3 regions of the Mesorhizobium sp. P2_F5 genome follow, and region 2 is predicted to be linked to each of the others. Evidence: riboswitches for the same ligand, from Rfam matches in the RefSeq annotation. Region 2 holds a riboswitch; each other region holds the start of a gene.
What was found. Region 2 has a riboswitch for cobalamin ahead of AC1DYO_RS06705 (DUF1636 family protein). Riboswitches for the same ligand answer to the same signal wherever they lie in the genome.
Positions count from the first base shown of each region.

Region 1: another riboswitch for cobalamin. It lies ahead of AC1DYO_RS01675 (aromatic ring-hydroxylating oxygenase subunit alpha); the one in region 2 lies ahead of AC1DYO_RS06705 (DUF1636 family protein).
Region 3: another riboswitch for cobalamin. It lies ahead of AC1DYO_RS14330 (CbtB domain-containing protein); the one in region 2 lies ahead of AC1DYO_RS06705 (DUF1636 family protein).

Region 1 covers NZ_JBFUEY010000001.1:351,819-359,664, forward strand. The annotation lists gene AC1DYO_RS01660 (ABC transporter ATP-binding protein) at 1-1,028, shown strand, start outside; partial or broken gene AC1DYO_RS01665 (DUF680 domain-containing protein) at 1,094-1,276, opposite strand; gene AC1DYO_RS01670 (DUF680 domain-containing protein) at 1,375-1,581, opposite strand; cobalamin riboswitch at 2,083-2,284, shown strand; gene AC1DYO_RS01675 (aromatic ring-hydroxylating oxygenase subunit alpha) at 2,402-3,649, shown strand; gene AC1DYO_RS01680 (FAD-binding oxidoreductase) at 3,687-4,787, shown strand; gene AC1DYO_RS01685 (hypothetical protein) at 4,954-5,106, shown strand; gene AC1DYO_RS01690 (nucleotidyltransferase family protein) at 5,106-6,575, shown strand; gene AC1DYO_RS01695 (FAD-binding oxidoreductase) at 6,666-7,406, opposite strand; gene AC1DYO_RS01700 (molybdopterin-dependent oxidoreductase) at 7,403-7,846, opposite strand, start outside.
Region 2 covers NZ_JBFUEY010000004.1:29,369-37,214, reverse strand. The annotation lists gene AC1DYO_RS06715 (cobaltochelatase subunit CobN) at 1-3,253, opposite strand, end outside; gene cobW (cobalamin biosynthesis protein CobW) at 3,368-4,420, opposite strand; gene AC1DYO_RS06705 (DUF1636 family protein) at 4,423-4,851, opposite strand; cobalamin riboswitch at 4,891-5,095, opposite strand; gene AC1DYO_RS06700 (winged helix-turn-helix domain-containing protein) at 5,125-6,324, opposite strand; gene AC1DYO_RS06695 (NADH-quinone oxidoreductase subunit A) at 6,658-7,023, shown strand; gene AC1DYO_RS06690 (NuoB/complex I 20 kDa subunit family protein) at 7,014-7,595, shown strand; gene AC1DYO_RS06685 (NADH-quinone oxidoreductase subunit C) at 7,600-7,846, shown strand, end outside.
Region 3 covers NZ_JBFUEY010000009.1:643-8,488, forward strand. The annotation lists gene AC1DYO_RS14305 (methyltransferase family protein) at 1-214, opposite strand, end outside; gene AC1DYO_RS14310 (heparan-alpha-glucosaminide N-acetyltransferase) at 211-1,206, opposite strand; partial or broken gene AC1DYO_RS14315 (MFS transporter) at 1,414-2,613, shown strand; gene AC1DYO_RS14320 (aromatic ring-hydroxylating oxygenase subunit alpha) at 2,614-3,777, opposite strand; gene AC1DYO_RS14325 (gamma-glutamylcyclotransferase) at 3,897-4,589, shown strand; cobalamin riboswitch at 4,658-4,853, shown strand; gene AC1DYO_RS14330 (CbtB domain-containing protein) at 4,890-5,069, shown strand; gene AC1DYO_RS14335 (CbtA family protein) at 5,085-5,894, shown strand; gene cobU (bifunctional adenosylcobinamide kinase/adenosylcobinamide-phosphate guanylyltransferase) at 5,887-6,399, shown strand; gene cobO (cob(I)yrinic acid a,c-diamide adenosyltransferase) at 6,399-7,013, shown strand; gene cbiB (adenosylcobinamide-phosphate synthase CbiB) at 7,151-7,846, opposite strand, start outside.

The DNA of each region.
Region 1 (7,846 bases), on a different contig from region 2:
GCGAGTTCATCGTCTTTGTCGGTCCGTCGGGCTGCGGCAAGTCGACCTTGCTGAGGTCCATCGCCGGGCTTGAGGAAATCACCTCCGGCGAGCTGAAGATCGCCGGCGAGGTGGTCAACGACGTGCCGCCGTCGAAGCGCGGCATCGCCATGGTGTTCCAGTCCTACGCGCTCTATCCGCACATGACCGTCTACGACAACATGGCGTTCTCGATGAAGATCGGCAAGGAAAGCAAGGCCGAGATCGACAAAAGGGTGCGGCAGGCAGCGGAGATCCTGCAGCTGACCAAATATCTCGACCGTCTGCCCAAGGCGATGTCGGGCGGCCAGCGCCAGCGCGTCGCCATCGGCCGCGCCATCGTGCGCAACCCGAAAGTGTTCCTGTTCGACGAGCCGCTTTCGAACCTCGACGCCGCATTGCGCGTTGCTACCCGCATCGAAATCGCCAAGCTCAAGGAATCGATGCCCAACACGACGATGATCTATGTCACCCACGACCAGGTCGAAGCGATGACGCTGGCCGACCGCATCGTCGTGCTGAAGGACGGCCATATCGAGCAGGTCGGCACGCCGATGGACCTCTACAAGAAGCCCGGCAATCTGTTCGTTGCCCAGTTCATCGGCTCGCCGGCCATGAACATCCTGCCGGCAACGATCGACAAGACGGGCGATCCGACCATTGTCAGCCATGTCGGCGGCCGCAAGGCGACGGTGCCGATCGCGACGCCGGCGTCCGCCAAGGGCGCGGCGGTCAGCTTCGGCGTGCGGCCGGAGGATCTGTCGGTCGCCACCGGCGCGGAATATCTGTTCGAGGGGGTGGTGGACTATGTCGAGCAGCTCGGCGAGGTCCAGCTGGTCTATGTCGACATCGGCCGCGCCGACCTGCCTCTGGTGACCAAGCTGCCCGGCAATGTCGAGGTCAAGCGCGGGGCAAAGCTGCGGCTGACCGCGGATGCCGGCGACCTGCACATCTTCGACGCCGACGGACACTCCTTCTCGCTCAAGCCCCTGGAAGTGAAGGCGGCCTGAGAGCCGGCTCCTCGTATCGGCATGAAAAAAGAGCGGCGGGCCAGGCCCCCCTTCAACAGCTTGTAGACCGGCGAACCGGTGTTCGGTACCGACGACGTGCGGGTATTGTCGACGTTGACGGTCGCCTGGTTGTCGACGGCGCTTGAGCCGACATTGTCGTTGCGGGCATAAGCACTGCCGGCGGCAATCAAAAGCGCAGCGGCAGCAAGAGCAATCTTCTTCATTTCAAGTCTCCTGAATTTCATCATGCGGCAAAGCGGCCGGTGATCCCGCCGCTCTGCGTCTTGTTCGATGTTCGACTGGGATCGTTTTCGGAAAAACTCTGAGGTCAGATCCCGATCGGCTGTTAGCGGTTGCCGAAGAGGTTACGGTCGGCGCCCTGTGCAGGGGCCTGAGCAGCCGAATCCGACTTCACGATAGCAGCGGTATGGCCGCTGTCGGTCGACGTAACCGCAGGCTGGTTCGAACCATTGGAACTGTAATTGTCGCTACCAGCGAAGGCGCTGCCGGTGATGGCCAAAACGGCGGCGGCAGTAAGGATGATCTTTTTCATTTTTAGTACTCCAGTTTGTCTGTCCGTCTAGCGGCGTGTCCTGGGAGGATTTCGCGTCGTTCGGACAGCCCCGATGTGGGAAAGCCATAGGCTGGTTTCCAATCACGAAGTTGTTCCGTGTGGACCACGACTCTGCACCTTGAAATTGTGCCAGAGAGTTCCCTCATGGTGCTTTATTGCATTGTTTTCAGATAGTTATGTCGAACCGAGCGGTTCGCTCCGGTGTCAGCTTTCGGGCCGTCGTTCACACCGTCCTGCACGCATTGTCAACAGAAACGAACCGTTCGGTTCGATTTTAGAGATCGCTAATAGTAACTTTTCGATACTGTTAACCTATTTTGCCGGCGCAGGGGGCTGGATTCGAAGCGATTCGAAACGGCGAGGATCGCTTCCCAAGACAGGATTTCAGCCGTTCAGTCGTCGGCTGAAGCGCATGCCGCGCGTGTCGCGCCGCATGGATACGATGTCGCTTTCATGCCGATGTCGCGATCGCTGCCGTGGTTAGATGATCACATCTCAGGTGCCGCTTCGTGACGACGCAGCGGAGAATTGGGAAGCCGGTCAGAATCCGGCGCTGCCCCCGCAACGGTGGTGGAGTTCAAGTCGCAACGGGAGACCACTGGGCAACAGCCTGGGAAGGTGTCGCGATGGTCCGCAAGGACAACTCCAGAGCCCGGAAACCAGCCCGAGATGCTTGAACTCGACTGATCGCGGTGGGCGGTCAAGAGGTGGGTAGCGCATGTCCGGCGGCTTGCCGGCCTGCGGCCGATCCTTCCTCCATCACCACCAAGTTCAGTCCTTAAACCACGAGGACGGAACTATGGATGCGCGCAACGATATGCTGAGGCTCTTGAATGGCCGCAAGCAAGGCTTTTCGCTGGAACAGCCCTTCTACACCGACCCGGACTATTTCAAGCTCGATATGGAGCTGATCTGGTATCGCGACTGGCTGTTCATCGGCCATGATTGCGAGCTGCCGAAGCCCGGCAGCTATATTACCGTTCAGATCGGCGACTATCCGGTGGTTCTGGTCCGCGACCAGAAGGGCAACATCAACGCCTTTCACAATTCCTGCCGCCATCGCGGCAGCCGCGTCTGCAACACCGAGAAAGGCACGGCGGCAAAGCTCGTCTGCCCCTATCACCAGTGGACCTACGAGCTGGATGGCCGGCTCTTGTTCGCCCGCCAGATGGCCGAGGGTTTCGACAAGAGCCAGTTCGGCCTGAAGCCGGTCGCCTGCGAAAGTGTGGCCGGTTACATCTTCATCTGCCTGGCGAAAGAACCTGCCGACTTCGCGCCGATGCGCGCCATGATCGAGCCCTACCTCAAGCCGCATCGGCTGAATGAAGCCAAGATCGCTTTCGAATCGACCATCGTCGAGAAGGGTAACTGGAAGCTGGTCTGGGAAAACAACCGCGAGTGCTATCACTGCGCCGGCAACCATCCCGAGCTCTGCAAGACCTTCCCGGAAGCGCCGACGGTGACCGGCGTGCAGGGCGCCGACAGCGATCCGGAGATGCTGGCGCACTGGGCAAAATGCGAAGCGGCGGGCCTGCCGAGCAAATTCCGTATCGATCCGGCCGGGCAGTACCGCGCCACCCGCGCGCCGCTGCTGCGCGATGCGGTCAGCTATACGATGACGGGAAAGCGCGCGGTGACGAAGAATCTGTCCGACACCGTTGCCGCCGACCGCATCGGCACCTTGATGCACTATCACTATCCGACGACCTGGAACCACATCCTGATCGACCATGCGGTCACTTTCCGGGTTCTGCCGATCAGCGCCACCGAAACCGCGGTGACGACAAAGTGGCTGGTGCACAAGGATGCCGTCGAGGGCGTCGACTACACCATCGACGAACTCATTCATGTCTGGACCGAGACCAACGACCAGGACCGCCGCATCGTCGAGGAAAACGCCTTCGGCATCCTGTCTCCCGCCTATGAGCCGGGTCCCTATTCGGAGCTGCATGAGGGCGGCGTGATCCAGTTTGTCGAATGGTACGCAGCCTTCATCGGTCCGCGCCTCGCCGAAGGCGGCCGGCCGGCGCTGCGCAGCGTGGCGTGAGCTCAAGCAGGCGAAGAAGGACCAGAGGATGAATGCGATGACGGATCTTGGCCTCTATCGCCATCTCGACCAGATGGCGCCGTGGAACGACAGGCTGCAGGTGCTGGAAGTGATCGGCGTCGCCGACGAGGCGCCTGACGTAAAGACCTTCACCTTTCGCTCCGACAACCAGACCTGGTTCCGCTACCAGCCGGGCCAGTTCTTGACGCTGGAACTGCCGACGCCGGACGGGCCGCTGATGCGCACCTACACGCTGTCGTCGTCGCCGTCGCGGCCATTCTCGATCGCGGTGACGGTGAAGGCGCAGGCCGGCAGCATCGGCACGCGCTGGATGTTCGACCATCTGGTGCCCGGCTCGCACGTCAAGGCCTATGGGCCGGCCGGCGACTTCTCACTGCACAGCCACCCAGCGGCTAAATATCTGTTCATTTCGGCCGGCTCCGGCGTGACGCCGATGATGTCGATGCTGCGCTGGCTGAACGACTGCGCGCCATGGACAGATGTCGGCTTCGTCAATTGCGCGCGGCGTGCGGAAGAGATCATCTTCCGCAAGGAACTCGAACTGCTCGGCGGCCATATGCCCGGCCTATCGCTCGGCTTCATGATCGAGGAACGCTCGAGCCGTGAAGGCTGGTACGGTCATATGGGCCGCATCGACGCGATCCGGCTGCCGCTGCTGGCGCCCGACTTCCGCGAACGCGAGATCTTCTGCTGCGGCCCCGATCCGTTCATGCGCGCCGTGCGCGGCATGCTGGATGCCGCCGGCTTCGACATGACGAAATACCATCAGGAGAGCTTTGCCGCGCCTGCGGTGGAGGAAGTCCCGGCGCCGTTTGCCTCACCCGCCGAAGACGGCACTGCTGTCCCTGGCGAAGCCGTGACGCCGATCCGCTTCTCGCTTTCGGAGGTCGACGCGGACTGCGTCGCCGGCCAGACCGTGCTGCAGACAGCGCGCAGCTCGGGTGTGCGGATACCTGCGGCCTGCGAGTTCGGCCTGTGCGGCACCTGCAAGGTGAAGAAGGTCTCCGGCGCTGTCGAGATGAGCCACAATGGCGGCATCCTCGACCACGAGATCGATGACGGCTTCATCCTTGCCTGCTGCTCGAAACCGTTGTCGGCGCTCGAGATCGAGGCCTGAGCGGCGCCGACATCGCCGCAACTGGTCACGAGGCGCAGGCATGGCGCTCGCGGGTCTTAGTCTTGCCAAGCAAGGGCCAACTGATCTAGACGCACCTTTGGAAGGGCCTGCCAGACCGTGAACCGGGGGCGATCCCTTCAGGGGCGTCCGCGACGGGGATAGAGCGATGCAGCAGCGGGTCTACGCGATCGTCGCTGTCGCCCGGGCGCGCGAGGCGGGCATTGTACTGACCATGCTCGACGAGGTCCTGGCCTTACGCCGCTCTCTCGACGTCGTAAGGCTGGCCATGCAAACGCGGGCAGGGAAGAAGACCGAGTGATGGCCAAGGCTCTTCGCCGCATCGGCCGCCGGTTTCCGGACTATGGGTGGTCATGGCCCACAGGCGGCCTCGACCAGCTGCTAAAGGCCGCATTGTTGCCTGATGAAGAGGCGGCCGGCCGTTACGCTGCGCGTTGGCTCGATGACAACGACATCGACCATGTCTCCTTCCGTGAACATCGGCTGCTGGCGGCGATCTCCGACAGGTTTGGCCGCAAACTCGCCGGCCACCCGGCGCATCCACGCCTTGTCGGCCTGCAAAAGATGCTGTGGACCAAATCGCGGCTGGCGATGCGTGAGGCCGAGCCTGCCCTTCAGGCCATGGTCGGTGCCGGCTGCGCGGTCATGCTGATCAAGGGCGCCAGCCGCATCGCGGTGAACGCATCGGCGCAGCGCGGCCGGGTGGCGCACGACATCGACATATTGGTGCGCCCGCAAGACATGCTCGCCGCCTTCGACGTGCTGACGCAGCGCGACTGGCAGATCGCAACCGGCGTCAGCCCGCAGTTCCTGCGCACCAGGCTGGCGTCGTTGCGATCGATGAATTTCTTCAAGGGTAATTTCGGCGATATCGACCTGCACCAGCAGGCCTATGACGGATCGCAGCAAAGCGCGGAAGATGATCTGGCGATCTGGCAGCGGGCGCGGTTTGCCGAGTTCAACGGCGTCCGCCTGCTCGTCCCATCACCTGCCGACCGCATGACGCTCGCCATCGCGCATGGCGGCCTCGATGCCCATACCCACAGCGACTGGCTGGTCGACTGCGCCGTCGCCATCCAGGGCGGCGAGGTCGACTGGGACGTATTTGCCGACATCGTCGCCAGGCGCCACCTGGCCGTCGCCGCGGCGGTGGCGCTGTCCTACCTCAGCCTGGAGATCGGCATTGCGGTGCCACCGGGCGAACTCGCACGAACGGTAGCGAGCGCCGATCGCGCCGGCCTGTCGCGCTGGTCCTCGGTCTTGCAAGCCAAGCCACGCACCGATTTCGGTGGCCTCGTCTGGCTGTCGCGCGGCTTTGCCAAGCAACTGCGCCTGAAACGCAAGAAAGGCCGCCTGCAGCAGCCGGCAGCAACCGTCTGGCGCGGCAAGCCGGTCTTGCGCAGGGCAAAGCCGGCGCCGGCGGCCTTTGCGCTTTCGCAGGCTCTGCCGTCTCCGAACATGGCTGGCGAGATGATGCTGGACGTCACCGTCAGGATCGTCGTTCCGCCGGTGCGCCGCCGAATCGAAATGGAGATCAATGCCGGCGGCCAGCATGTCGCCCGCCTGCGCTCGCTGGTGATCAGCCGCGCCGGCGGGGAAAAGGTGCTGCATTTTCGCGGTCGGGTTAGCCTGGGGGAGGCCGGCCGGGCGCTGATGCTCGAAGCCCGGCCGTCACGCCAGTTCCGCACCTGGGACAATGAGGCCGAAATCGCCGCCTATGGCGCATTGCCGTTCCAATTGCTGTCGGCACGGTTTTCGCCAACCCGCTAGAGCAATTCCAGGAAAAGTGTGGGCGGTTTTCCCGGGAAAAGCGCGGAGCGCTTTCCCTTGGGAATTGCGTAAAAACAAAGACATATCTGTTCAGACGCCGTAGCGCTCGGTGCGGATGATGTCCGCTGATATGCCGGCGTCGATCAGCGCCTGGGCGGCCGCCGAGACAAAGGCGTTCGAGCCGCAGACGAAGGCGAGCGTCGGCGGTTGCGGCAGCCGCGCCAGCGCCTGCATCACCATTGCCGTGTCGATACGCCTCGAATAGTCGGACGGGCGCCGTGCCGCCTCACGCGTCAGCGTCAACACGAGGTCGAAACCGTCGCGGTGGTCGTCGAGACCGATCAACTCGTCACGGAAGATCACCTCATCCCAGACCCGCACCGAAAACATCAGCGCGACCGGCTCCGCCGATTTGCGCAAGGTCCGGTGACGCACCATCGCCATCAGCGGCACCACGCCGGAACCGCCGCCGACCAGAAGCAGCGGCCCGCCATCGCTGTCGGACCAGACGAAATGCCCGCCAAGCGGTCCGCGCAGCTCGATCTCATCGCCGACCGCCGCCACCTCGTGGAAAAAGGGCGAGACCTCGCCGTCGTCGAGTTTTTCGATCGCCAGCTCGATCGTGGCGCCGCTTTCCGGCGCCGAGGCGATGGAATAGGAGCGGCGCGCCTGGTAGCCGTCAGGCGCCGTCAGCCTGACGTCGACATGCTGTCCGGCGCGATAGGCAAAAGGCCGCGACAGCGCAAAAAAGAAACTGGTGACGCGCGGCGTGCGCTTTTCGATCCGGGTGATTTTCGCCGTCTGCCAGGGAGATTGCGGCGCTTCGCTCATGGATCGCCGCTATAGCGCTGTTCGCGCCACGGATCGCCATAGATGTGATAGCCGCGCAATTCCCAGAAGCCCGGCTCGTCACGCTCGGTGAATTGCAATCCGTTCAGCCATTTGGCCGACTTCCAGAAATAGAGATGCGGCACCAAAAGCCGCGCCGGACCGCCATGGTCCGGCGTGATCGGCTTACCTTCGTAGAGCAGCGCCACCATCGCCTTGCCGGTGGTGAGATCCTTGGCCGGCACATTTGTGGTGTAGCCGTCGAACCCATGTGCCAGCAGGAAGCCGGTCGGCGCTTCGATGCCGGCATCGGCGAGAATGTCGTCGACCAGCACGCCTTGCCAGGCGGTGTCGAACTTGGTCCAGGCGGTGACGCAATGGATGTCGCGAGTCATCTTGGTCAAGGGCAGCGCGTTGAACTCGGCCCAGTTCCACTTCTTGAT
Region 2 (7,846 bases):
CGTCGGCGTTCCGGCCGAGTGCTGCAAGCGCCGCCGAAAAGCCACCGATGAAGGCGACGTCGGCGGAACCTTCGAGAATGTCGCGGCCGGGGTCGTCGCCGGTGTGGACCAGCAGATCGGCCTCGGCGATGCGGGTTTCGAACGCGCCGGGCGAGGCGATGCCTTCGCCCTCGGCGCCGCCATAGGCATGCGATGTCGCGTCGAGATAGGCGCGGCCGATCTCTTCGCGCGCGCCCCAGTCGCCGCTCGACAAAAGATCCTCGACGCCGGCACCATAGGTGCCGGGCGAGGTACCGAAGATGCGCGGGCTGATCTTGCCGTCGGCGCGGGTCTTTGCGGCGAGCGGGTTTTGCGAATCGTCCTCGTCGCGGGCGGCGACCGCGTTGGCGGCGGCGTCGATCAGCGCGATCTGGGTCGGGAACATGTCGCGGAACAGGCCTGAAATGCGCCAGGTGACATCGACGCGCGGCCGGCTGAGGGTGGCCGGCGGCAGCACCTCGATGCCGGTGATGCGGCCGGTGGCAGAATCCCATTGCGGCCGGCAGCCCATCAGCGCCAGGCCTTGCGCGATCTCCTCGCCGCCGGTGCGCAGCGAGGCCGAGCCCCAGAGATCGATAACCAGCGAGCGCGGCCAGTCGCCATGCGACTGCATGTAGCCGCGCACGACTTCTTCCGCCGCCGCCTTGCCCAGATCATAGGCGGTCGGCGTCGGCATGGTGCGCGGGTCTGAGGTGAAGAGGTTGCGGCCGGTGGGCAGCACGTCGGAACGGCCGCGCGCCGGTGCGCCGGCCGGACCTGCCTTGACATGGCGGCCGTCCAGCGCGGCAAGCAGCGCCGTCTTCTCGGCTTCGGCGCTTTGCCGGCGCATGGCGTCGGGCTCGTCGTTTGGTGTGCGGCCATAGATGTGCAGGCCGTCCTTGATGGCGAAATCCTTGAGGTCGCAGAGCCAGGCATCGATGCGGCGCAGCGCCTCGTCGGGCGCGTCGGTCCTGGCGACACCGGCTTCGGAGGCAAGCCCGGTTTTTTGCGCGGTGTCGACGATCAGTTTCGCCAGCCGATCACGGCGGCGGCGGTCGAGGCCGTCGGCCTGGGCGTATTCGTCGACCAGCCGTTCGAGCTTGTGCTGCTCCTCGTCAAGGCCAGCACCAGTCAGCGGCGGCGGCAGATGGCCGAGGGTGACGGCGGCGATGCGCCGCTTGGCTTGTGCCGCCTCGCCGGGGTTGGAGACGATGAAGGGGTAGATGACGGGCAGCGGGCCGGTGACGATCTCGGGAAAGCAGGCTTGCGACAGCGCGACCGTCTTGCCGGGCAGCCATTCCAGCGTGCCGTGGGCGCCGACATGGATGAGGGCGTGGATGCCTAGGGATTTGCGCAGCCACAGGCCGAAGGCGATCAGGTCGTGGCGCGGCGGGAGTGTCGGGTCGTGGTAGTCGGCGCGGCGATCGGCCGAGCGGCCACGGTCGGGGGCAAGGGCGACGGTGACGTTGCCGAAGATGGCGGCGCGGAAGGGGAAGTGTTTTTCGCGAGTGCTCCGCGAATGTCGGCGTTCTGTCGCGCCCCCCTCTGTCCTGCCGGACATCTCCCCCACTTGGGGGGAGATTGGCAGTTCCGTTGCCGGCTCTCTTCCTGCAACGGTTGAGATTAGCGAAAGCGGAGATGACGGCACAATCTCCCCCCTTGTGGGGGAGATGTCCGGCAGGACAGAGGGGGGCGCCTCGCGCAAACCCGTCTCGTCTTCAGCCTTTCCCCAAGCGGCCGCTACTTTGGCAATTGCCTCAACCGGCAACTCCTTCGATAAGTCGAGATACTCCTCCAACCACAACCCATCACCGCTGCGCTCCAACGCATCCAGCAACCCACGCGGGGTTTGCGGAATCCCTTCAACCACATAACCCTGCTCCTTCAGGTCATGCAGCATGGCCAGCACGCTCGACGGCACATCCAGGCCCACGGCATAGCCGGTGCGGCCGGGGGCGCTCGGATAGTCCGGGATCACGATCGCCAGCTTGCGCTTGGCGCGGGGCGCCTCCTGCAACCGGATGAAAGCCGCTACCCTATCCGCCACCTGCGCCACGCGATCCGGCTCCGGCCGGTTGGCGAAGGCGCGGTGGCCGAGTGCGGGGTCGGTCTCGCTTTCGCCCTTGAAGGAAATCGCGCCGGCGAGGATGCGGCCGTCCAGTTCGGGCAGCACGACATGCATGGCAAGGTCGGCCGGTGCCAGGCCGCGCTGGTTGTTGTCCCAGACGTCGCGGCGGGTGGTGGCGACGATGACTTGGAAGACCGGCACGCCGGCGCGGTCGAACAGGGTTTCGACGCCCGGTTCGGCGCCGGAGGCAAAGGCGGTCGCGGTGATGATGGCGGCGGGTTTTAGCGAGGCAAGTGCTGTTTCGACGAAGGCGAGCGAGGTTGGGTCTTTGAGGCTGGAGACGAAGATTGGAACAGGGGTGATGCCGCGCTGGCGGAGTGCTGCAAAAAGCGCGTCGATGGGCGCGACATCGGCGGCCAGCAGCATTGAGCGGTAGAAGAGGATGGGGATGATGGGAGCGGCGTCTCCCTCCCCCTCGAGGGGAGGGTGGCCCGCAGGGCCGGGTGGGGTCGGTACGACTGGATGTGGCGCTTCTTTAGGTCGGCGCGCTTCGGAGAGGACCCCACCCCCGGCCTGCGGCCGGACCCTCCCCTCGAGGGGGAGGGGAACGACGCCGCTGCCCGGCTCGTAGTAGCCAGCCTTCGGCACCGCCACCGGCTCAGCCGCCGCGACATCCGACCCGGCCAATCCAGCCAGCCGCTGCATCAGTGCCGTCATATTCTCTGGCCCGCCCTCGCGGAAATACCCCAGCAGCGCGTCCAGTTCCGCGCGCGGCAGGGTCGAGGCTTCGATCAGCCTGAGATCCTCGTCGTGGCTTTCGCCGGGCAGCAGCGCCAGCTTGATGCCCCGCGCGCGGGCAGTCGCGGCAAGCTGGTCGCAGCCGTAGCGCCACCAGTCATAGCCGCCGAGGATGCGCACCAAAATCACCTTGGCGTGGCGGGCGACGCTGTCGACCCAGAGGTCGACGGACATGGGATGGCGCAGGTCGCGCAGCGCCGCCAGCCGCATCGAGGGCAGGCGGCCGGCGTCGGCCTTCCACGCCGCCGCCAGGCCGGCGAGATCGCTGTCGGTGAAGGACAAGGCCACGATATCCGCCGGCGTCTGCCTGAGATCAACTGGCTCGGCGAGATCGTCGAGCGAGGCGGAGGTCGTGGTGAGTATATGCATTGCGGCCTAGCGCGTTTCACCGTTTCACGGAAACGGCGAACCGCTCTATCTCCTTGTTTTTACGCAATTCCTGTGGGAAAACCGTTCCACACTTTTCCTGGAATTGCTCCTGGGTCAGCCGGCGAGTATACGCTCGATCGCCGGACGGTTCAGCCCCTTCAGGCCAATGACGACGAGGCGCGAGCGGCGGTCGTCCTCGGCCGTCCAGGCGCGGTCATAGTAATGGTTGACGCGCGGGCCGACGGCCTGCAGCAGAAGCCGCATTGGCTTGCCGCCGACATCGACGAAGCCTTTTACGCGCAACACATTCTCTTCTTCGGCAATTGTGGCGACGCGTTTGGCCAGCTCGTCGGGATTGGCGATCGAGGGAATGTCGACGATGAAGGTGTCGAAGTCGTCATGCTCGTGGTCGAAAGCGCCGTCATGGTGCGACTTGCGGTTCTCGATGTCGTCCTCGACGGCGAGGCCGAGGCCGAGCAATACGGATGGATCGACCTTGCCGTGCGCCGTCGGCACGATCTTCACGGCGCGGGCGGAGTGTTCATTGATGATGGCGTTGGCGCGGGCCGAACCGGCTGAATCCATCAGATCGCTCTTCGACAGGATGATCAAGTCGGCGCAGGCGATCTGGTCCTCGAAGACTTCTTCGACCGGGTCGTCATGGTCGAGCGTCTCGTCCTGGACGCGCTGTGCCTGCAAGGCGTCCATGTCGTTGGCGACGCGGCCCTCGGCCAGTGCCGGGCCGTCTACCACGGCGATGACGCCATCGACCGTGACCCGGCTCTTCACGCTTGGCCACTGGAACGCCTGGACCAGCGGCTTGGGCAGAGCGAGGCCTGAGGTTTCGATCAGGATGTGGTCGACCTTCGGTGTCAGCGCCAGGATCTTGTCGAGGGCGGGCACGAAGTCGTCGGCGACGGTGCAGCAGATGCAGCCATTGGCCAGTTCGACGATGTTTTCCTCGGGGCAGGTGTCGATGCCGCAGCCTTTCAGGATTTCGCCGTCGATGCCGATGTCGCCGAACTCGTTGACGATGATGGCAATGCGCTTGCCGCCGGCGTTTTCCAGGAGATGGCGGACCAGCGTCGTCTTGCCGGCGCCGAGAAAGCCGGTGACGACGGTGCAGGGAACACGGGAGAGATTGCCGGCCGGATTTGGAGCGTTCATGGTCAGTCCTTCAGCATGTCGAGGGGTGGAAGGCGGGCAACGAGGCCGCGCTTGAGGCTATCGGGCCGTCCGCGCCAGGGGATGAGGCCGTCGGTCGAGGTGGCGAAGAGTTTTGCGCCGGTGACGAGATCGGCGCCGCTGGTCGGGGTCAAATCGCCGAAGACATAGCTCCAGCAGCCGTCGCGCAGGATCGCGGCGCTCAGCCTTCGCTTGCAATTGCCGAGGCATTCGACGGTGCGGACGCGGATGTTGTCTTCGGCTGCGACGCGACGCGTGTCGTCGGCCAGCAATTCGCCGGCGCGGGGGTGGGCGTCGGAGCCGCTCTCGTCGCGGCAGGAGGCGCAGACGATGACGGTCACGCCAGTCAATGCGTCGCTATCGGCGGACGAAACATCCGCTGTGCCAGCCGAAAAACTGCTGTTCTGGTCCAAAAACCGGGCTCCTTGCCCGGAAACCCGCCGGGCGATCGGATTCTATAGTCGCAGACGGCAGGTCTCCTGGCTCGCGAGTCGTCGCCTTGGTTAGCCGCCTTCCCGGTGTTATCCAGTGGCTTTCGGCCTTGGCTCTTCGCTTACAGTTGCGGGGACAGCCGCGGATTTGAGACCGAAGTCCCGCACCGCATTCCCTCTTGGCCCCAGCCGTTGCGGGCAGGGGACCGTCTGGACCGGATTTAGGCTTTTGCGGGCGGCGATGTCAACGCACGGCTACGACACCGCGATGTCGGCCAAAGGCTGTCCAAGGTCGCCGGCAGGCGTCACCTCGATCCGCTCAAGCCCAAGCCAGCCCTGCATCTGCTTCAATTCCTCGAAGAGTTGCGCGGCGGTCTCCGGCGGCGCGCCGGGCTCGGCATAGGCGGCATGGATGCGGAGCACACTGGCCGGGCGATCGGCCTTGAGGTCGACGCGCCCCACGATCCGGTCGCCGAGCAGGAAGGGCAGGACGTAGTAGCCATACTGGCGCTTGTCGGCAGGGGTGTAGATCTCGATACGGTAGTGGAAATCGAACAGACGCTCGCTGCGCGAGCGCTCGAAGACGACCGGGTCAAACGGCGCCAGCAGGGCGCGAGCCTCTATCCTGCGTGGCAGACGGGCATCCTTATAGAGGTAAGCCGGCTTGTCCCAGCCTTCGACGCGCACCGGCAGCAGCTCACCCATCTCGACCAGTTCCTCCAGCCGGCCCTTCATGTCGGCCGGCGACAGGCGGAAATAGTCGCGCAAATCGCCTGACGTCGCGATGCCATGGGCACGAGCGGAAATGCGTAGCAATTCGCGGTGCGCGTCCTCGGCCGCCGGCACCGGCAGATCGAGGATCGCCTGCGGCAGCACGCGCTCGGGCAGATCGTAGAAGCGCTCAAAGCCGCGGCGGTGCGCCGTGGTGATGCGTCCGGCCCAGAACAGCCATTCAAAGGCGTGCTTGGCGTGGCTCCAGCCCCACCAGCCGCCCGAACCCTTCTGGCCTTCCAGCGCGGAAGCCGCGATAGGACCGCGCTCGGCGACCGCTCGGTAGATCTCCTCGATATAGGCGGCGTGCTCGCGGCCCCATTTGGCGAGGCCCAGATACATTTCGTCGCCGCTCTCGGCGCGCTGCATGCGCCAGCGCATCAGCGGCCAGGTCTCGACGGGCAGGAAGGAGGCCTCATGCGCCCAGTATTCGAACACGGTGCGCTTGCGGGTGACGGCGGCATTGTCCAGCAGAGCGAGCGGGTAGGGACCAAGGCGGGAGTAGAGCGGCATATAGTGAGCGCGCACCACGGCGCTGACGGAATCGATCTGCAGCAGGCCGGTGCGCGAAAGCACCCGAGCAAAGTGGCGGCGGTCCGGTGTGCCGCCCGGCCGCGGGTCGATAAAACCCTGCGCGCCAAGCGCGATCCGCCTGGCCATGGCGAGCGATATTTTGTCCTTCATCAAGATGCCTTTGCCCTGGTCCTGTTGCCGTATTTTTAGCCGGTGATTCCGGCGATGCTAGCAGGCTTGTGGCGGGAGACATGTCAGGAGACAAAAGTGGAGTAAAAAGCGAAGGAAATCAAACAGGAGCGGATCGGACCAGTTTTTCCCGACCTGCCGTCCAGCACTGCGTTTTGAACAAGGTTTGACTTGCTTCGCCGAAAGCCCTGCGCTAACCCTCGCCGCGTTGCAGCATAGGCACCTAAAACGGTTCAGCGGTTAAACTGTCACGCTTCCGCATTAGGATTGGTTGCTGTAATCAAAGTGGATTGGCCGCCAACGGAAAGCCGCAGCATGAACGCATTGCTCAGTTCGTACCTGCCCATCGTCCTCTTCATCGCCGTGGCGGCGGTCGTCGGCCTGGCGCTTATCATCGCGCCGTTCCTGGTGGCCTACCGCAATCCCGACCCGGAAAAGCTTTCCGCCTATGAGTGCGGCTTTAACTCGTTCGACGATGCCCGCATGAAGTTCGACATCCGCTTCTACCTGGTGTCGATCCTGTTCATCATCTTCGATCTGGAAGTGGCCTTCTTGTTCCCGTGGGCGGTGTCGTTCTCGAAGATCGGCATGCTCGGTTTCTGGTCGATGATGGTGTTTTTGGCGGTGCTGACCATCGGCTTTGCCTATGAATGGAAAAAAGGAGCGCTGGAATGGGATTGAACGACAGTTCCGGTACGCTCGTCGCGCCCAAGCCCAAGGGCCTGATCGACCCCAATACCGGTCGCCCGGTCGGTTCTGACGATCCGTTCTTCCTCGAGATCAACAATGAACTCGCCGACAAGGGCTTTCTGGTCACCTCGACCGAGGCGCTGATCACTTGGGCACGCAGCGGCTCGCTGATGTTCATGACCTTCGGTCTCGCCTGCTGCGCCGTCGAAATGATCCACACCTCGATGCCGCGCTATGATTCGGAGCGGTTCGGTGTTGCGCCGCGCGCGTCTCCGCGCCAGTCCGACATCATGATCGTCGCCGGCACGCTGACCAACAAGATGGCGCCGGCGCTGCGCAAGGTCTACGACCAGATGCCGGAGCCGCGCTACGTCATCTCGATGGGCTCCTGCGCCAATGGCGGCGGCTATTATCACTATTCATACTCGGTGGTGCGCGGCTGCGACCGCGTCGTGCCGGTCGACATTTATGTGCCCGGCTGCCCGCCGAGCGCCGAAGCGCTCCTCTACGGCATTCTTCTCCTGCAGAAGAAAATCCGCCGCACCGGCACCATCGAACGGTAGACCCATGGCTGCATCCCTTAGCGAACTGTCGACCTATCTCGGCGAAAAGCTCCCAGGCCGCGTCCACGACGCGGTGCTGGCCTATGGCGAGCTCAGCATTTCCGTTGAAACCGGCGATCTGATCGACGTGGTGACCTTCCTGCGCGACGATCCGAGCTGTCAGTTCATCTCGATCATCGATGTCTGCGGCGCCGACTATCCGTCGCGGGCCAAGCGTTTCGACGTCGTCTATCATCTGCTGTCGCCGAAGC
Region 3 (7,846 bases), on a different contig from region 2:
TGAACCAGAGTGCGGCGACGGCAAACAGCATCACAAAGCCGGCCGCGAACAACAGGTCGCCCAGCAGATCGCCGATCCAGGGCAGGGGATAGAGTAAGCCAAGCACGATGCTGATGGCGATGGCGGCGCAGTAGATCAGCGGCGGCCAAGGGATCAGCCCAGCTTTCGGCAGCCCGGGTTTTGCCGGCCCGGCTTTTGGCAGCTTGTCGGTCATTGTTGCCCTCCCTGCGTCATCGGGCTCTCGTCCGTTTTGGCGGTGCAGATGCCGGCGAGTTCACCGAGATGCGCTTTGAACTCCGGGGTCTGGTCGCCATTGTAGAGCCGGTCGAATGCCGCCTCGCTTTGCAGCGTGTCCAGCATGCACACACAATAGCTGGCGCAGAACTCCGTGTCGCGTTGCTGTTCGCAGGATACCTGGCATTCCTTCAGGAAAACCACTTCCCTTGTTTCGACCGGCGCCGGCGCGATCTGCGAAAACAGCCAGACACAGCCGAACAGCAGTGGCTGGTGGATCAGGTAAAAAGCCAGGCTGTGGCGGCCGATGAAGGTGAATGGCTTGGCCCAGCTTCCTGATGTCAGCGTCGCCAGCCGCGCCAGCAGGCCGGTGGTGGACGCCAGCTTTGCCGCGGCGATGCCGACAAGCACGGCGCCGAACCATGGAAACAGTGGAACATAGTCGTTGGAGCGCGGGTTGATCGCCGACAGGCCGACCCACCACAGCGCCGGGTGGTCGAAGGCTTCGGATCGGAGGTAGATGGGCGCTGCGATCACCACCGCCGCCACGACCAGCGTCAGCAAGGACGGCAGCCGCAGGAACAAAAGGCCAAGCAGGCTGGCCAGCGCGATCTCGTGCAGGATGCCGAAGAAGATGAAGCTGTCCGGCGTGATGAAATACGTGACCGCCGAAATGGCGGCCGCCGCGACAGTGACCATGGCAAAGCGCCTCCAGAAGCCGTTCCAGCGGATCTGCCTGCCATGGGCGAGAAACAGGCTGACGCCGACCAGGAACAGGAAGGTCGAGGCGATGCAGCGGGCATAGATCTTCCACCAGCCGAAGGCGGTGAGGCCGGGGTCGGTGTAGTGGAAATTCTCGAGATCCCAGGTGAGGTGGTAGCTGGCCATGGCGATCAGCGCGATGCCGCGCGCGATGTCGATGGCCGTGATGCGCTTCGGTTGATCCTGAGGGGGTGCGGTATGGATGCTCATGGTCTCGCGATCTGATTCAGCCCCAAAGACGACTATCACGGTTGCACCGGACAAAAGAAGGCCGTGCGGCTGCATCAGGCGGTGCTTTAGGCCAGAGCCGGAAAGCCTTTGACCGAATTCGCTTTTTGCCGGGAAGGCGTCGGTTTCCTGTTACTGGCCAAGGAATTGCCAGCCCAGATTGATGCGCGAATCTGCTTTGGGGAAGCAATGTCCACCCATGTGCGCCATCCGATCTGGCTTCCGGCCTTGCGTCCGGCGGATGCGCGCACCTTTGCCTCGCTCTATGCTGTGGAATCCTTCGCCCGCGCCACGGTATCGAGCGTCATCCCGATCCAGGCCTACGAGATCCTCCACAACGAGCAGATCGTCTCGATCCTCTACACCATCGTGGCGCTGCTCGGCCTGTCGGTGACGCTGTTCATGCCGATGCTGATCCGCCGCTTTGCCCGGCGCTGAGTCTATACCGCCGGCGCCTGCCTGCTTGCCATAGGCTCGCTGTTCTTCGTCACCCACACGCTTGCCGGGCAGCTAGCCGGCATGCTGTGCCGCGTCATGGGGGCGAGCGCGCTGTCGATCACGCTCAACCTCTACATCATGGACCACATCCGCAAGACCGACTTCATGCAGGCCGAATCGCTGCGCATGGCATGGTCGATGCTGGCCTGGACCGGCGGGCCGACGCTCGGCATTTTCCTCTACACACGCTACGGCATCTATGCCGCGCAAGGCGCGGTGGCGGTGTTCGCGCTGGCCTTGCTGGCGTTGTTCTGGACCTACAGGCTGGGCGACAACCAGTCGATCCGGCCAGGCAGGACACGGCCGGCCAATCCGCTCGCCAATGTCGGCCGCTTCGTCGCCCAGCCGAGGCTCAGGCTTGCCTGGCTGATCGCCTTCGGCCGCTCCTGCTTCTGGACGACGTTCTTCGTCTACGGGCCGCTGTTCATGGTCATCACCGGCGAGGGCGAGCTGGCCGGCGGCCTCTTGGTTTCGGCCGGCAATGCGCTGCTGTTCATGGCGATCTTCTGGGGCAAGGCGGGAAAACATTTCGGCGGCCGGCGCACCATGACATTCGCCTATTTCGCCATGTCGGCGACGCTGCTGGCGGCGGGCGCGGTCGGCGCAACCGCGCCGCTGCTCACCGGCTTCTTCCTGCTCTGCGGCGCCTTCTTCACCATCGCGCTCGATGCGCTCGGCTCGACCGCCTTCATGCGCTCGGTCAGGCATTATGAGCGGTCGCAGATGGCTGCGGTCTACCGCACCTATCTCGACTTTTCCGAGCTGACGCCGCCGCTGGTCTATTCCGTGGTGCTGGCGTTTTTCGGCCTGGGTTCGGTTTTTGTCACCCTGGGCTTGCTGGCGGCCGTCTGCGGATTCGTCACGTGGCGCTATCTGCCGAAATCGCTTTGATCAGGATGCCGCATGGTGCTCGCGCACCCAGTTGTGGAAACGGTGCAGGTCGTACTCCTCCGGCATCAGCACACCGGCCTGGTGGCGCATCGAGCGCAGGCCTTTCTGGTTGACCTCGCAGATCGCCGCATCTTCTTCCAGTACCTGGGTGCCGAAGGCGACGACATTGTCGATGTCGGTCTCAGCCAGCGCCTCCGGTGCGAACAGCCATTCGGCGGTGAGCTCGGTTTGTTCGGGGCCGAGCGGCGTCAGCCGCACGGTGCGGACATAGTCGACATGGCCGACGATGAACATTGACGGCAGGCTGGTGGAATAGGTCTGGCCTGCTGCGCGTTCGGCCGGTGTCAGGCCGGAGAAGACCGGGCCATGCGCCTCTCCATCGCGCGACCAGGTCTCGGCACCGGTACGCAGTCCGCCGGAAAACTCCGGCGCGTCATTGTCGGCATGGCGGACCCAGTCGGGGTCGTCGCGCCGACTCATAAGGCCGCGGCCGTAGATCGGCACCAGTCGCGACAGGTCCTTGTGGACGCCGGGGCAGTGCAGGCACTCGTTGAAGTTTTCCCAAAAGATCTTCCAGTTGCAGTTCATCACCTTGCGCAGCACATGGCCTGACACCAGCGTTTCCAGCGGCCAGTTGGCGAGGTCGCCGGATGCCGGATCGAAGGATGCCTGCGCCGAGCCGGCCGCATCCTCCTGCAGGTTGACGAAGACAAAGCCGCGCCACACCGACAGCGCAACGCGGTAGAGCGGATGATCGGCCTTATCGAAACCCTCGGGCAGCGATTTCGAGGGAACGCGCACGAGATCGCCGCGCAGCGAATAGGACCAGGCGTGGTAGGGGCACGTGATGAGCCGCGCCTTCAGCCGGCCTTCGCTTTCCTGGCAAAGCTGCGAGCCGCGATGCCGACAGGTGTTGTGGAAGGCGCGCAGTTCGCCGGTGTCGTCGCGCAGCACGACGATTTCCTGCGTGCCGACGCGGAACGTCCTGAATGCCAAAGGCTGGGCAAGGTCGGTCTCGCGGCAGACGAGCAGCCAGCTTTTGTACCAGATGGCGTCGAGATCGCGCTGGTAAGCCTCGGTATCCCAATAGGCCGAGGACGGCAGCGTCGGCTCGGCCTTCGTCAAGCCGTTATAGGGGTCGTGCTGGCCCGGATTGGGTTGCATGGCTGGCTTCCTCTAGGGATACGTCAGCCGACACCCCGGCAAATCGTTTGTCAATCACGGCTGACATTGCCGGTTGCCGGTGCTGCGCATAATCATGTCCGGACATGGGGATTCGGAAATTGGCCGCACGACAGATGTCGCTTACGCCGGAACTGGTCGCGCGCTGCTGGCGCGAGATCAGGGACCCCGGGCCGGATCCGGACGCGATGCACCTCGATGACAGCGACTACGATTCGCTGCTGGATGAATTGCAGGCTGAGCTCCCCGATAGCGAACCGCTGTGGCTGTTCGGCTACGGCTCGCTGATCTGGAAACCGGAAATCGAGTATATCGAGGACCGCGTTGCGCTGGCACGCGGCTGGCACCGTTCCTTTTGTATGAACATGACGCGCTGGCGGGGCACCAAGGAAAGCCCCGGCTTGATGATGGCGCTCGACAGTGGCGGACAGTGCAAAGGCGTGGCCTTCCGGCTGGCCGACGACAACCGACGACAGCAGCTGGGCCGGCTCTTCCGGCGCGAAGTCACGCTGAAACCGACAAGCTACCGGCCACGCATGCTGAAGCTTGCAAGCGAGGCCGGTCCGCTCAGGGCGCTGGCCTTCGTCATCAACCGCAACGGCCTGACCTATTCCGGCCCGCTCGACGAGGCGAAGGTCGTCGACAGGCTGGCCACATCCTGCGGGCACTGGGGGTCGGGCGCCGACTACCTCTACAACACGGTGAAGAATCTGGAGGAGCGCGGCATTCACGACCGCCATCTGTGGCGGCTGCAGCGACTGGTTGCGGAGCGGATCACCGCCTTGAACCCCTGAGGCCTGAGTGGCGCATTCGCGCTGTTGGCTGCCGGAATTTGGTTTGCCGGATGCGGCTGTTTCAGCCTATAGTCATGCATGTCGTCGGTTCCGTTAGGGACCAAGAGGGAATGCGGTGAGGGCTGACTTGTTGCCCAATGCCGTGGCTGCCCCCGCAACTGTGTGCGGTAGTCCTCTCCAAGCCACTGAGGATTTTTTCTTCGGGAAGGTGGGGAAGGGCGCTGATCCGCGAGCCAGGAGACCTGCCGGCGACAGGGAACTGACTTCGATGCCCTCGGGTGGAGGGCGAAAGGACAAGATATGAATACCGCTTCCGTCTCCCTCGGCGCTTCCGTCTCCTCGCAGTCGCGCTTCATGCAGCTCGTGCTTAGCGCGTTTCTGGGCATTTTCGTCATCGGCGTTGTCGGCTTCTCGCATATCGATGCGGTCCACAATGCCGCGCATGACTATCGCCATTCGATGGCGTTTCCCTGCCACTGACGAGGATCTGACATCATGAACCTGTTTCGCAACGTCGTGTTCGTCGCGGCGATCGCCGGGCTCGTGGCCGGCGTCGTTCTCGCCTGCATGCAGGCCTATGCCACCGTGCCGCTCATCCTGAAGGCGGAAGTCTACGAACAGGCCGGTGGCGGCCATAAGCATGAGCATGCCGCAGCGCCCGCCGCCAACGCTACGGACACCAATGCCATGAGCACCGCCGCGCCGGCGGGAAATGCCATGAGCAGCGCAGCACCCGCACCGGCTGAAACGGCCGCGCCAGCGGAGGACGAAGGCTGGGCGCCGGCCGACGGCTTCGAGCGCTTCGCCTTCAGCGTGCTGGCCAATATCGTCACCGGCATCGGTTTCGCGCTGGTCCTGGTGGCGGTTTCCGAATTCGCCGGCGGCATCGGCAACTGGCGCCAGGGCGTATTCTGGGGTCTGGCCGGCTTTGCCGTGTTCACGCTGGCGCCGGGCCTCGGCCTGCCGCCGGAACTGCCGGCAATGCCGGCGGCCGATCTCATGCCGCGCCAGATCTGGTGGGTGGCAACGGTTGTGGCGACTGCTATTGGCCTTGCCTTGATCGCCTTCCGCACGTCGGCGCCGTTGACTGTCCTAGCCGTCGTCCTGATTGTCGCCCCGCATATTGTCGGCGCGCCGCAGCCGGACAGTTTCGAGACGCCGATCCCGGAAGGCCTGCATCATCAGTTCGTGGTGGCGGTGACGGTGACCAATCTGGTGTTCTGGCTGGTTCTCGGTGCGGTTGTCGGCGTGGTGCGCGGACGTTTCACCGGTACGGCGACCAGCCTGCGCGACAGCTTTGCCTGATCGCAGTTTAACCTTCATCATCGGCGGTGCGCYCTCCGGCAAGAGCGCGCATGCCGAAACCCTGGCGACGGCGCTGCCGCCGCCATGGGCCTATATCGCCACCGCTGAAGCCTATGACGATGAGATGCGTGAGCGTATCGCGCAACACAGGTCGCGGCGCGGCGAGGGGTGGGCGACCATCGATGCGCCACTCGATCTTGTCGGTGCACTGGAAGCCTTGCCCGACGACCAGCCGGCGCTTGTCGATTGCCTGACGCTGTGGCTGACCAATCATATGCTTTCCGACCATGATCTCGAGATGGAATGCCGGCGGCTGGCCGACGTGCTGTCGCGGCCGCGCGGACCGTGGTTCGTGGTCTCCAACGAAGTCGGGCAAGGCATCGTGCCGGACAATGCGCTCGCGCGCCGGTTCCGAGACGCCGCCGGCCGGCTCAACCAGCAGGTCGCGGCAATTGCCGATACGGTGCTACTGATGGTGGCGGGGCTGCCGCTCAAGGTGAAATGATGACCGACATCGACGCAAAGGACGAGGAACGCCACCGCGCCAAGATGGCCAAGCGCAAGGCGGTACAGGATGCCGAGGTCGCGGAAAAGACGGTCGAGAAGGGCCTGTTGATCGTCAACACCGGACCCGGCAAGGGCAAGACCACGGCTGCCTTCGGGCTGGCGCTGCGCATGCTCGGCTACGGCAAGCGCGTCGGCGTCGTCCAGTTCATCAAGGGCAAATGGCACACCGGCGAAAAGGATGCTTTCGCGGCGTTCGGCGACCGCGTCGTCTGGCACACAATGGGCGAGGGGTTCACCTGGGAGACGCAGGATTTGAAGCGCGACATTGCGGCGGCCGAAGCGGCCTGGGCCAAGGCGCTGGAGCTGATTGCCGATCCCTCCATCAGCCTTGTTGTGCTCGACGAACTCAACATTGCGCTGCGCTACGACTACCTCGATCTCGATAAGGTGGTGGCAGCGCTCAAGGCACGGCGCGAAGGCCTGCATGTCGTCGTCACCGGCCGCAATGCCAAGCCGGCGCTGGTCGAGGCGGCCGACCTCGTCACCGAAATGGGCGTGACCAAGCACCATTTTTCCGCGGGCGTGAAGGCGCAGCAGGGGATCGAGTTCTGAGAGTTTTTACCCTCCCCCTTGTGGGGAGGGTCGATCCGCAAAGCGGATCGGGGTGGGGGTTCTCGTAGGGCGCAGTCCCCCACCCCGGCGCTTCGCGCCGACCCTCCCCACAAGGGGGAGGGTGAGGGTGAGGGGGCTCAGAACGTCACCGCGATAAGCACCGCCGACAGGATCCCGAACAGCGCGATCAGCAGATAGTCGGCGACCTGATACAGTTTCAGCGCCCGCCTGATGTCGAGGCTCTCGGCTTCGCGGCGACCGCCTTCGCCCATGAACGCATCCTCGACGACAACGCCGCCATAGGTACGCGGGCCGGCGAGCGCCAGGCCGAGGGCGCCCGCCATCGCCGCCTCCGGCCAGCCGGCATTGGGCGAACGGTGTTTTTTGGCGTCGCGCCGCACCGCTTCCCAGGCGTTGCGGGGATCGGCGCCGTCAACAAGAAACGCGGCGGCAACGATCAGCAGCGCGGTCAGCCGGGAGGCCGGCAGGTTGATCCAGTCGTCGAAAAGCGCCGCCGCGCGGCCGAAGGCCTCATGGCGCGGGGTCCGGTGGCCGATCATCGAATCGGCGGTGTTGGCGGCTTTGTAGGCGACGCCGCCGGCCAGCCCGCAGACCCCGGTCCAGAAGGCGGGGGCGACGATGCCGTCGGAAAAATTCTCGGCCAGGCTTTCGATCGCGGCGCGGCTGACGCCAGCATGGTCGAGCTTTTCGGGATCGCGGCCGACGATGCGGGCAACCGCAATGCGGCCGAGCGCCAGCCCGCCTGTGTCCAGCGCATCGGCCACCGCTTCGACATGCTCGGTAAGGCTCTTCTGCGACAACAGCGACGAGGC